DNA from 3 places in the Sinorhizobium sojae CCBAU 05684 genome. Region 2 is predicted to be linked to each of the others. Evidence: predicted binding sites of a transcription regulator. Region 2 holds the regulator's gene; each other region holds the start of a gene.
What was found. Region 2 encodes LexA, which represses DNA repair genes until DNA is damaged. Its sites were predicted from a motif close to TGTTCNNNNTGTGTTCNG; they were not measured.
Positions count from the first base shown of each region.

Region 1 (3,274 bases), 190 kb from region 2:
CGGTCGCGAAAACGCCGATGCCGGCGCGGGCCGCGGCGATCATCGTCGCGGCAACCGTGGTGGCTCCGGTGCGGCGCTCGGCGATCGCGAAGGCGAGGTCGGCGCGCGAAAGCTTCATGGCCCCTTGCGTCTTTGCAAGCGCTTCCAGCTTCGTGTCGTCGAGACCGATATGGAGCACGCCGTGGATCACCGCAATTGTCGCAGGCACCGCCCCCTGTTCGCGAATGATCGACTCGACGCTGCGCGCCATGTCGAGGTTGCCCGGATAGGGCATGCCGTGGGTGATGATTGTCGATTCCAGCGCGACGATTGGCGCCCCGCGCGCTTTCGCGGTCGCGACTTCGTCGGAGAATTTCATCGGGAGGGACGGGGTGGAAGGCTTCGTCATTTTTCTTCGCTTCTGAGACGTTGGGGCAGAGGTCGGGCGGAAGAACGGTCGCCGTATTCCCGCCCGGCGTTCGATTGATGATGTCATGCCAGCATTTGCGGCGCCGGCACAAGGGGTAGCGCCTCGCGGAGTTTGTTCGCCGACATCTCCTCCGCAGCGGCGTAGGGAGAGCGGAGCGTGATCAGGGCGGCGGCAATGCCATGTCGCAGGGAAGCGGCGAGATCCAGGCCGGAGAGCCGGGCGGAAAGGAAACCGGAGGCCAGAGCGTCGCCGGCGCCGGTAACATCGGCGAGCGCGGGCAGGGCTGGCGGCTCGGCAAGGCAGGCACTCATCCGGTCGAAGGCGACCGCCGCCCGGTCACCGCGCGTCACGACCCCGCCGGAAAGACCCACGGCGCGCAGAAGATGAGGCCACGCCTCGGCATCGGCGTTTTCAGTCCCGGTCAGCGCGCGTGCTTCCGCCTCATTCATGAACAGGAAATCGAGGCCGGCGAGGCATTCGCCGTATCGGATCACCTTGGCGGGGGAAACGGCGATGCCGGCGATAGGCCGGCAGTCGCCGCTTGCGGCGCGGACCAGAGCCGCCAAGGTCTCCTGCGGTAGGTTGGCATCCATCAGCACGAGGTCGCTGGCCGCGATCACCTCGCGCGTTGCCCGCTGCTGCAGCCGGCGCGGCGAGAAGAGCGCATAGAGTTCCATGTCCGCGAGCGCTATGGCGAGGTTGCCGTCGTTTTCAAGGATCGCCGTGTAGCTCGGCGTCTTGCGGTCGAGAAAGGTGAAGGGGCAGTCGATCACCCCGGCTGCAGCCGCGGCCGCGGCGACCATCTCGCCGGACGCATCGCCGCCGCGCGGGCTGATCATCCGCACCCGGTGGCCGAGGCGCGCGAGATTGCGCGCCGCATTGAATCCACCGCCGCCCGCCTCCTCGAACCAAGTGCCGGGATTGCTTGCGCCCGGCGCCGTACTGCCAATGATGCGGCCGCGGCGGTCGATATGGGCGCCGCCGAAAACGGCGATTTCATGCTGCTTCATGCGCTCACCTCTTCATGCGAATCGGGCCGGCCTGCGAAAGTCCAGGCGAAGCCTCGCGCCGCTTCATGGAAATGGAGTATAATGGACGTGAACAGGAATCGAACGATTTGAAAATAATTCATATGCTTCAACCGGTTGGCGTGCCATTGTCAAAACGGAACAAAGCGTGTACAAAAACTCCTGCGGCGGCTTCATTGCCTCGATAGCTCCAATAACCTAAAGGTGGACCCAATGGCACAAAACTCTTTGCGGCTCGTAGAGGACAAATCGGTGGATAAAAGCAAGGCACTTGAAGCGGCTCTCTCCCAGATCGAACGTGCGTTCGGCAAGGGATCGATCATGAAGCTCGGATCGAAGGATAGCGTCGTCGAGATCGAAACCGTCTCGACCGGGTCGCTCGGCCTCGATATCGCGCTTGGCATCGGCGGCCTGCCGAAGGGCCGCATTGTCGAAATCTACGGCCCGGAAAGCTCGGGTAAGACGACGCTGGCGCTGCAGACCATCGCCGAGGCGCAGAAGAAGGGCGGCATCTGCGGCTTCGTCGACGCCGAGCACGCTCTCGATCCGGTCTATGCCCGCAAGCTGGGCGTTGATCTCGAAAATCTACTGATCTCGCAGCCCGATACCGGTGAGCAGGCGCTGGAAATCACCGATACGCTGGTTCGCTCCGGCGCAATCGACGTGCTCGTCGTCGATTCTGTTGCAGCGCTCGTGCCGCGCGCCGAAATCGAAGGCGAGATGGGCGACAGCCTGCCGGGCATGCAGGCGCGCCTCATGAGCCAGGCGCTGCGCAAGCTGACCGCATCGATTTCCAAGTCCAACTGCATGGTGATCTTCATCAACCAGATCCGCATGAAGATCGGCGTGATGTTCGGCTCGCCGGAAACGACGACGGGCGGCAACGCGCTGAAGTTCTATGCATCGGTCCGGCTCGATATACGCCGCATCGGTTCGGTCAAGGAGCGGGAGGAAGTGGTCGGCAACCAGACTCGCGTAAAGGTCGTCAAGAACAAGATGGCGCCGCCCTTCAAGCAGGTCGAGTTCGACATCATGTATGGCGAAGGCGTGTCCAAGACCGGCGAACTCATCGACCTCGGCGTCAAGGCGGGTGTGGTGGAAAAATCCGGCGCCTGGTTCTCCTATAACAGCCAGCGTCTCGGCCAGGGCCGCGAGAACGCCAAGCAGTTCCTCCGCGACAATCCGGATCTTTTGCGCGAGATCGAAATGACGCTCCGGCAGAATGCCGGCCTCATAGCAGACCGGTTCCTCGAGAATGGCGGGCCGGAGAGCGACGGCGAGGACGCCGCTGAATAGGAACGGCAGAGCAAGCCAGCTTTCGCCTGGAAGACCGGCCCTCGCAAGGAGCGGCCGGTTTTTGCTGCCGTCTGGACAGCGTGATATGCGGACGATAAAAGCCTGTGGTTCCGATGGCAGCGGCCGTCGGGAGGCGGCTACGAACGATAGACGCGGGGTTGAAGGTTACGGCACTGAGCGCGCGACACCTGCGCTTGCGGCCGGATTGTGCACAGATAGGACGCAAGATGAGCGGCGTGAATGAAATCCGGTCGATGTTTCTCGACTATTTCCGCAAGAACGGCCACGAGATCGTGCCGTCGAGCCCCCTGGTGCCGCGCAACGATCCGACATTGATGTTCACCAATGCCGGCATGGTGCAGTTCAAGAACGTCTTCACCGGGCTGGAACAGCGTCCCTATTCCACGGCGGCGACTGCGCAGAAATGCGTGCGCGCCGGTGGCAAGCACAATGACCTCGACAATGTCGGCTATACCGCGCGTCATCACACCTTTTTCGAGATGCTCGGCAATTTCTCCTTCGGCGACTATTTCAAGGAACG
Region 1 covers NZ_CP023067.1:1,637,644-1,640,917, reverse strand. The annotation lists gene SJ05684_RS08090 (pseudouridine-5'-phosphate glycosidase) at 1-388, opposite strand, end outside; gene SJ05684_RS08085 (carbohydrate kinase family protein) at 472-1,419, opposite strand; gene recA (recombinase RecA) at 1,651-2,733, shown strand; gene alaS (alanine--tRNA ligase) at 2,961-3,274, shown strand, end outside.
Region 1: a site for LexA is predicted at 1,575-1,592, ahead of recA (recombinase RecA). Genes of this name have one in related genera too.

Region 2 (3,274 bases):
GCGCAAAGGTCGCTGGAACTCTTTGAATCTGCGCATCGAGCTTTCCGAGGATCGGCTCCGATTTTCGGGGCGCTAGGCAAGTGGTCGTCGCCGCAAAGCATACACTCTGTAGGAGGACGCTCTCAGTCCACTTGTGAAAACATGGCGGCGCTCATCGGCGCCATCAAATCACGATCATCAGGGGGGAATTGTTGGAGGCCTCGCCCGGAATTGAACCGGGGTACAAGGATTTGCAGTCCTCTGCGTCACCACTCCGCCACGAGGCCTCACCGACAAGAAATATCAAGTCGTGGCCAGCGTTTAGAATCATTCGAGATGAACCGCAAGAGGCAATTTCCGAAAAACGCACCCCTCGTCTCGGCGCATTCTTGAAGGACGTTGGCGAAGCCGCCGGATTGCCGATGAATAGGTGATGCCCCACCAAAACGCGGCAAAAACAGTGAGACGGCGGCGCGAACGGGCTGTAGCATTTTGAATTGCTGCATGCATTTGTCCTTAAATCGAGATCGATTTCAAGGCGACATGCAGTACCCGGCAGTTTCCCACATCAGGGCAGCGATCGAAATCCGGACAGGGTCGGCAGCAAAGAGCGGAATGCCCCCGAACCCGCCGGTATCGCTCTGTTAATTTGCGCCGATTGTGCGAACCAAAATTCGTCCGACCGCAAAATTATCTCCGGCGCTGTGCGTCCCTCAGGACGCACAAAGGACACTGTTAGCTCTTTGAATCTGCGCTCGTGCTTTCCGAAAAGCGGGGCCGATCTCGGGGCGATGCGCTAGTGGTACCGTCGTATCAGCCCGACGAGTTTACCCTGGATTTTCACCCGGTCCGGTCCGAATATCCGGGTCTCGTAGGCCGGGTTCGCCGCTTCGAGCGCAATCGACGCACCTTTCCGGCGGAAGCGCTTCAATGTCGCTTCCTCATCGTCGATCAGCGCCACGACGATATCGCCCGGGCTGGCCGTGCTCGCGTTGCGGATGATCACGGTGTCGCCATCGAGGATGCCGGCCTCGATCATCGAGTCGCCCTTGATCTCCAAGGCGTAATGTTCGCCGCTGCCGATCATGTCGATCGGTACGGAAACCTCGTGCGTATTGTTCTGAATCGCTGAAATCGGAACGCCGGCGGCGATCCGCCCCATGACGGGAACCGCAATCGATGCCGTTTCGGCCGGCGGCGGCTCGGCCTTGGGCGCGGCAGGCGTCTTGCCCAGACTGCCCTCGATGACGCTTGGCGAAAAGCCGCGCCTTGGCTGCGCCGGAGCCGTATAAGCTTCCGGCAACTTGATAACTTCAAGCGCGCGGGCCCGATTGGGCAGCCGGCGAATGAAGCCGCGCTCCTCGAGCGCGGTGATCAATCGGTGGATGCCCGACTTCGATGCAAGATCGAGCGCGTCTTTCATTTCATCGAAGGACGGCGGGACTCCCGATTCCTTCATTCGTTCATGAATGAAGAGAAGCAATTCCTGTTGCTTGCGGGTCAGCATGGCGCGTCACTCCAGAATCGCGAAACAAATCAAGAACAGACACTATCCGTTCCATTTGTGTTCCGCAAGTGCCTAAAATTCCGTGAACTTTGCCAGGCTGAATATTTGGCCGACATCGCTGTGCCGGCGCCGATGAGCCATTGGGCTGTCCGGCGACGACGGCGTTCAAGTGGCGCCCGATCAATAGGCGAGACGCAGACCTCCGGGGCTGAGCACGTCGAAGTCAGGCTCAGGGTAGGGGCCGTGCCATTGCGTGTAGGTCGTATTGCCCGTAGCGCCGGTCGTGGCGCATCCCGAAAGTGCCAGGAGCGCCAATGCTGCAACCGCCATCAGAGTTTTAGAGGGCATGTTTTTCTCCACTCGCGGGAGTTGCCGAGATGCGAAACTGCAGACCTTAACTGTCCCTCAATTCGCTGGCGATGGCAAGGGAGCGTCGATGGCCGAAATCCTCATTTAGCCATCCTGGTAAACGACTTGGGGCGATGCGCCTCGGCGTAAACACCTGTTGCGTGAGCGGCCTGATCAGGGCCGTTGCGCTTCTGCGCGGCGGACAAAAGGGAAGAATGGTGGAGTCGAAGGGAGTCGAACCCTCGACCTCCGCAGTGCGATTGCGGCGCTCTCCCAACTGAGCTACGACCCCACGGGCCCAAACTATATAGAAGAATTCGACAGCCCGCGCCAGTCCGTTCGACTGCGTCGGCGGGCTCTGGTTCGGACGGGTTCAGGTGGCGGATGGGGTGGGATTCGAACCCACGGTAGGCTCTCACCTACGCCGGTTTTCAAGACCGGTGCCTTAAACCGCTCGGCCACCCATCCGGGCAGCGCGTTATTGCGCGAAGTGCGGTTCGTTGCAAGATTTAAGCGAGGCGTCCGCACGAATTATTTCTTGGACCTCTGCTGCTCGGCACCCACATTCCACCGGCCTCGCGTTCACCATTCGTAAACCATAACGAGCAAAATCCGGCGCGATCTCACCTAGAATTCGTATTTTTGCCTTGATGTTGTCATCATTGCTCGATTGTCCCTTTTCGGGACGCCGAAAGATCCGCGGGGGTGACATGCGGACCGTTCTGCCACGAATTTGCGAATGACCTTGTGGGACAGATGATATCTCATAGAAATGCGGCCTGCCTTGCGAGGGGATTGCGCCTCGCTGCAATTCCACTGCTTTGCGCTACGCTGGCGGCCTGCGGCTCCACGTCCAGCGTCAAGAAGAGCAAGTCGAGGAGCAAGGAATATTTCGCCGAATCCGTCTATGGCGTCAAAGCGAGCCCACGGGTCGCGACCGGGCGCAATATGCCGAAGGGCGGCGGGCGCTTCCAGGTCGGCAAGGCCTACCAGGTCAAGGGCAAGTGGTATAAGCCGAAGGAGGAGCCGGGTTACAACAAGACCGGCATGGCTTCCTGGTACGGCTCGGCCTTTCATGGCCGGTTGACCGCGAATGGCGAGGTCTACGACAAGTATCACCTTTCCGCGGCGCACCCGACCTTCCCTTTGCCGAGCTATGCTCGCGTCACCAATCTGGAGAACGGTACATCGGTCATCGTGCGTGTGAACGATCGCGGGCCCTATGAATATGGCCGGATCATCGATGTTTCCTCCAAGACCGCCGACCTGCTCGATATCAAGCGCAAGGGAAGCGCCAAGGTGCGCGTGCAATATGTCGGCCGGGCTCCGCTCGAGGGCAACGACATGCCCTATCTCATGGCGTCCTACGTCACCAAGGGCGATCGCAGTCCGGGCGTTGCGCCGGAAGGGCAGATCGCCACGGGGGTCATGGTGGCTTCG
Region 2 covers NZ_CP023067.1:1,448,588-1,451,861, forward strand. The annotation lists tRNA gene SJ05684_RS07230 (tRNA-Cys) at 193-266, opposite strand; gene lexA (transcriptional repressor LexA) at 776-1,486, opposite strand; gene SJ05684_RS29970 (hypothetical protein) at 1,667-1,834, opposite strand; tRNA gene SJ05684_RS07245 (tRNA-Ala) at 2,051-2,126, opposite strand; tRNA gene SJ05684_RS07250 (tRNA-Ser) at 2,213-2,302, opposite strand; gene SJ05684_RS07255 (septal ring lytic transglycosylase RlpA family protein) at 2,591-3,274, shown strand, end outside.

Region 3 (3,274 bases), 500 kb from region 2:
GATGTCGAGCAGCACGAGATCCACCGGCGTCGTTTCGCAGATCGCCAGGGCGGAAGGTCCGTTTTCCGCGGTCAGCACGTCAAAATACTCAGCCACCAGCCGCGCCTCGAGGAGCTTCACATTGGCTGGTACGTCATCGACGACGAGGATACGCGCAGTCATATCAGTTTCCCGGCAGTTCAGGCATCGCCCAGGTAGGTCTTGATCGTTTCAATGAATTTGGGAACGGAAATCGGTTTTGATACATAAGCTTCGCAGCCGCCCTGGCGAATTCGCTCCTCGTCGCCCTTCATGGCGAAGGCGGTTACGGCAATGACGGGAATGACGTGAAGCTCGTCATCTTCCTTGAGCCATTTGGTCACTTCGAGACCGGAGACCTCCGGCAGTTGGATGTCCATCAATATCAGATCGGGCCGATGCTTGCGCGCCAGTTCGAGCGCTTCCATGCCGTTGCGCGTCTGGATCGTCGTGTAGCCCGAAGCCTCAATCAGGTCTCGGAAGAGCTTCATATTCAGCTCATTGTCCTCAACAATCATCACCTGTTTGGGCATATCGATCCCTTGCTGTCTGTCGCCGCCTTGCAAGTCCCCTTTAGAGATATAAGTTTCACAACTGGCGACTCGACCCATTTCCTCGATCGCAAGGCTAGCGCTATTTGGTTGAAAAAGAGGTAAACCCGGCCGCCAAAGGAGAAGAGATTCAACACGATGAAGAGCGCCGACGAAACAGCAATCGCCATTCTGTCCTGGCTGGCGGGCGAGACGGAACTCATGTCGCGCTTTCTGGCGCTCTCCGGTACCGATGCCGGCTCGCTGCGCCAGGCCGCCGGCGACCCCGGCTTCATGGGCGGCCTCGTTGCCTTTCTGATGGAGCACGAGCCGACGCTGATGGCGTTTTGCAGCGCGACCGGAACGCCCCCGGAGGAGGTCGTCAGGGCGCACCGGGCCTTTTCCGGCCCGGCGGATTTTGCGGACGTCTGACTATGGGTATGTGGGGGGCCGGAACCGGCATCCGCCTTTCCGACCGCCCGCTGATCGTCAGCGATGTCGATGAAGTCGTGCTCGAATTCCTGACGCCCTTCATGGCATTTCTGCAGGCTGAGGGCCATGCGCTCCTGCCCCGCTCCTTCCGTCTTTCCGGCAATATCGTCGACCGGGAGAGCGGCGAAGCGGTGAGCGACGTTGCAGCGGAAGCGCTGCTCGAGGCCTTTTATGCGGCGCAGGACCGATGGCAGACGCCGGCGGTGCAGGTGGTCGAGACGCTGAAGCGACTTTCCGGAGACGCCGACATCGTTTTCCTGACAGCGATGCCGTCGCGTCACGCGGTGTTGCGCCGCTCTCTGCTCGACGCCCTCGATCTTCCCTATCCAATGCTCGCCTCCGAAGAACCCAAGGGGCCGCTGGTCAAGCGGCTGCATCGAGAGCGCGATCTGCCGCTCGTCTTCATCGACGACATTCTGCGCAATCTCCATTCCGTGCGGGAACACGCTCCGGCCAGCCTTCTTATCAACATGATGGCGAATGCGGAATTTCGCGCCCTTGCACCGGTGCCCGCCGCCGACATCCGCGTCGCGGCGGACTGGGCGGAGGCGGCGAAGTTGATACGCGGTCATTGGCACGCACAGGCCAAGACCTGCTGAACCGCCATTCGGTGCCGCCGAGCCGGGACAAGTCATGTCCGGATGAACCCTCATTCCCTCAATTCCAGTCGCATCGGGGCCTGTCATCCCTGCGCCCTGGGTGCAATTTGCAGGGCGATATCCCATAATGCCTCGAACCTTGAGACTTACTACAGTGCGGGCGTCCATCAGACGCAGTAAGGTCGCTGTGGCGCTTTGACTCGCTGCACGATTTATCCTTACATCGGTTCCGGTTTGAGGAATCATGCAGTAGCGTAGAGCGTAAAGTCACCTCGTTCAACATTTGTTCCAGACATGCGAGACAGCACTGCAGCGATTCCGGGCTTCTGCCGAGACTGCCTGAAGGAACAGGCCGCCCTCGCCCGGCGGTGCCGCACCTGCGGCAGTCCGCGTCTCCTGCACCACGCCGAGCTCTACGGGCTGATGCTGGCGCATATCGACTGCGACGCCTTCTACGCCTCGATCGAGAAACGCGACAATCCGGAGCTCGCCGACAGACCGGTCATCATCGGCGGCGGCAAACGCGGCGTTGTCTCGACCGCCTGCTACATCGCCCGCATTCATGGCGTGCGCTCGGCCATGCCCATGTTCAAGGCACTCGAGGCCTGCCCCGAGGCGGTGGTAATCAAGCCCGACATGGAGAAGTATTCCCGTGTCGGGCGCAAGGTCAGGGCCATGATGCTGGAACTGACGCCACTCGTAGAGCCGCTGTCGATCGACGAGGCCTTCCTCGATTTGAGCGGCACGGACCGGCTGCATCACGCCCCGCCCGCCCGGACGCTGGCCCGCTTCGCCCGGCGCGTCGAGCAGGAAGTCGGCATCACAGTCTCGATCGGCCTCTCCTACTGCAAGTTCCTCGCCAAGGTCGCCTCTGACCTGCAGAAGCCGCGCGGCTTCTCCGTCATCGGCCAGGCCGAAGCCGTTGACTTCCTGAAGGAGCGTCCCGTCACCTTGATCTGGGGTGTCGGTAAGGCCTTCGCCGCGACGCTCGAGCGGGATGGCATCCGCACGATCGGGCAGTTGCAGACGATGGAAGAGGCCGAACTGATGCGCCGCTACGGCACGATGGGTCAGCGGCTTTACCGGCTTTCGCGCGGCCAGGACGAACGCAGCGTCGAGACTGGCGGAGAGGCAAAAAGCGTTTCCTCGGAAACGACCTTCAATGTCGACCTGTCTCGCCCGGAGGAACTCATCCCGCATCTCAGGCGCCTGAGCGAGCAGGTGGCGCTCAGGCTGCGCAAATCCGAACTCGCCGGACAGACCGTCGTCCTGAAATTGAAGACGGCCGACTTCAGATCCCGTACGCGCAACCGGCGCTTGGACAGCCCCACCCGCCTTGCCGACCGGATTTTCCGCACCGGCCTGCAATTGCTCGAGAGAGAAGTCGACGGGACGAGATACAGGCTGATCGGCATCGGCGTCAGCGATCTTTGCGATCCCGTCCTTGCCGATCCGCCGGATCTCGTGGATCCCTCTGCAGCGCGACGGGCGGCCGCCGAGGAGGCGATCAACAAGCTGCACGACAGGTTCGGCAAGACCAGCGTCGAGACGGGTTATACCTTCGGCCAAAGGCGCCGCGATCAATAGCCCGTGATAGCCGGCGCCAGGATTCAATTCCTTAAATATTGAAGGATA
Region 3 covers NZ_CP023067.1:944,556-947,829, reverse strand. The annotation lists gene SJ05684_RS04560 (PleD family two-component system response regulator) at 1-162, opposite strand, end outside; gene SJ05684_RS04555 (response regulator) at 180-551, opposite strand; gene SJ05684_RS04550 (DUF3572 domain-containing protein) at 708-980, shown strand; gene SJ05684_RS04545 (hypothetical protein) at 983-1,639, shown strand; gene SJ05684_RS04540 (DNA polymerase IV) at 1,934-3,226, shown strand.
Region 3: a site for LexA is predicted at 1,913-1,930, ahead of SJ05684_RS04540 (DNA polymerase IV). Genes of this name have one in related genera too.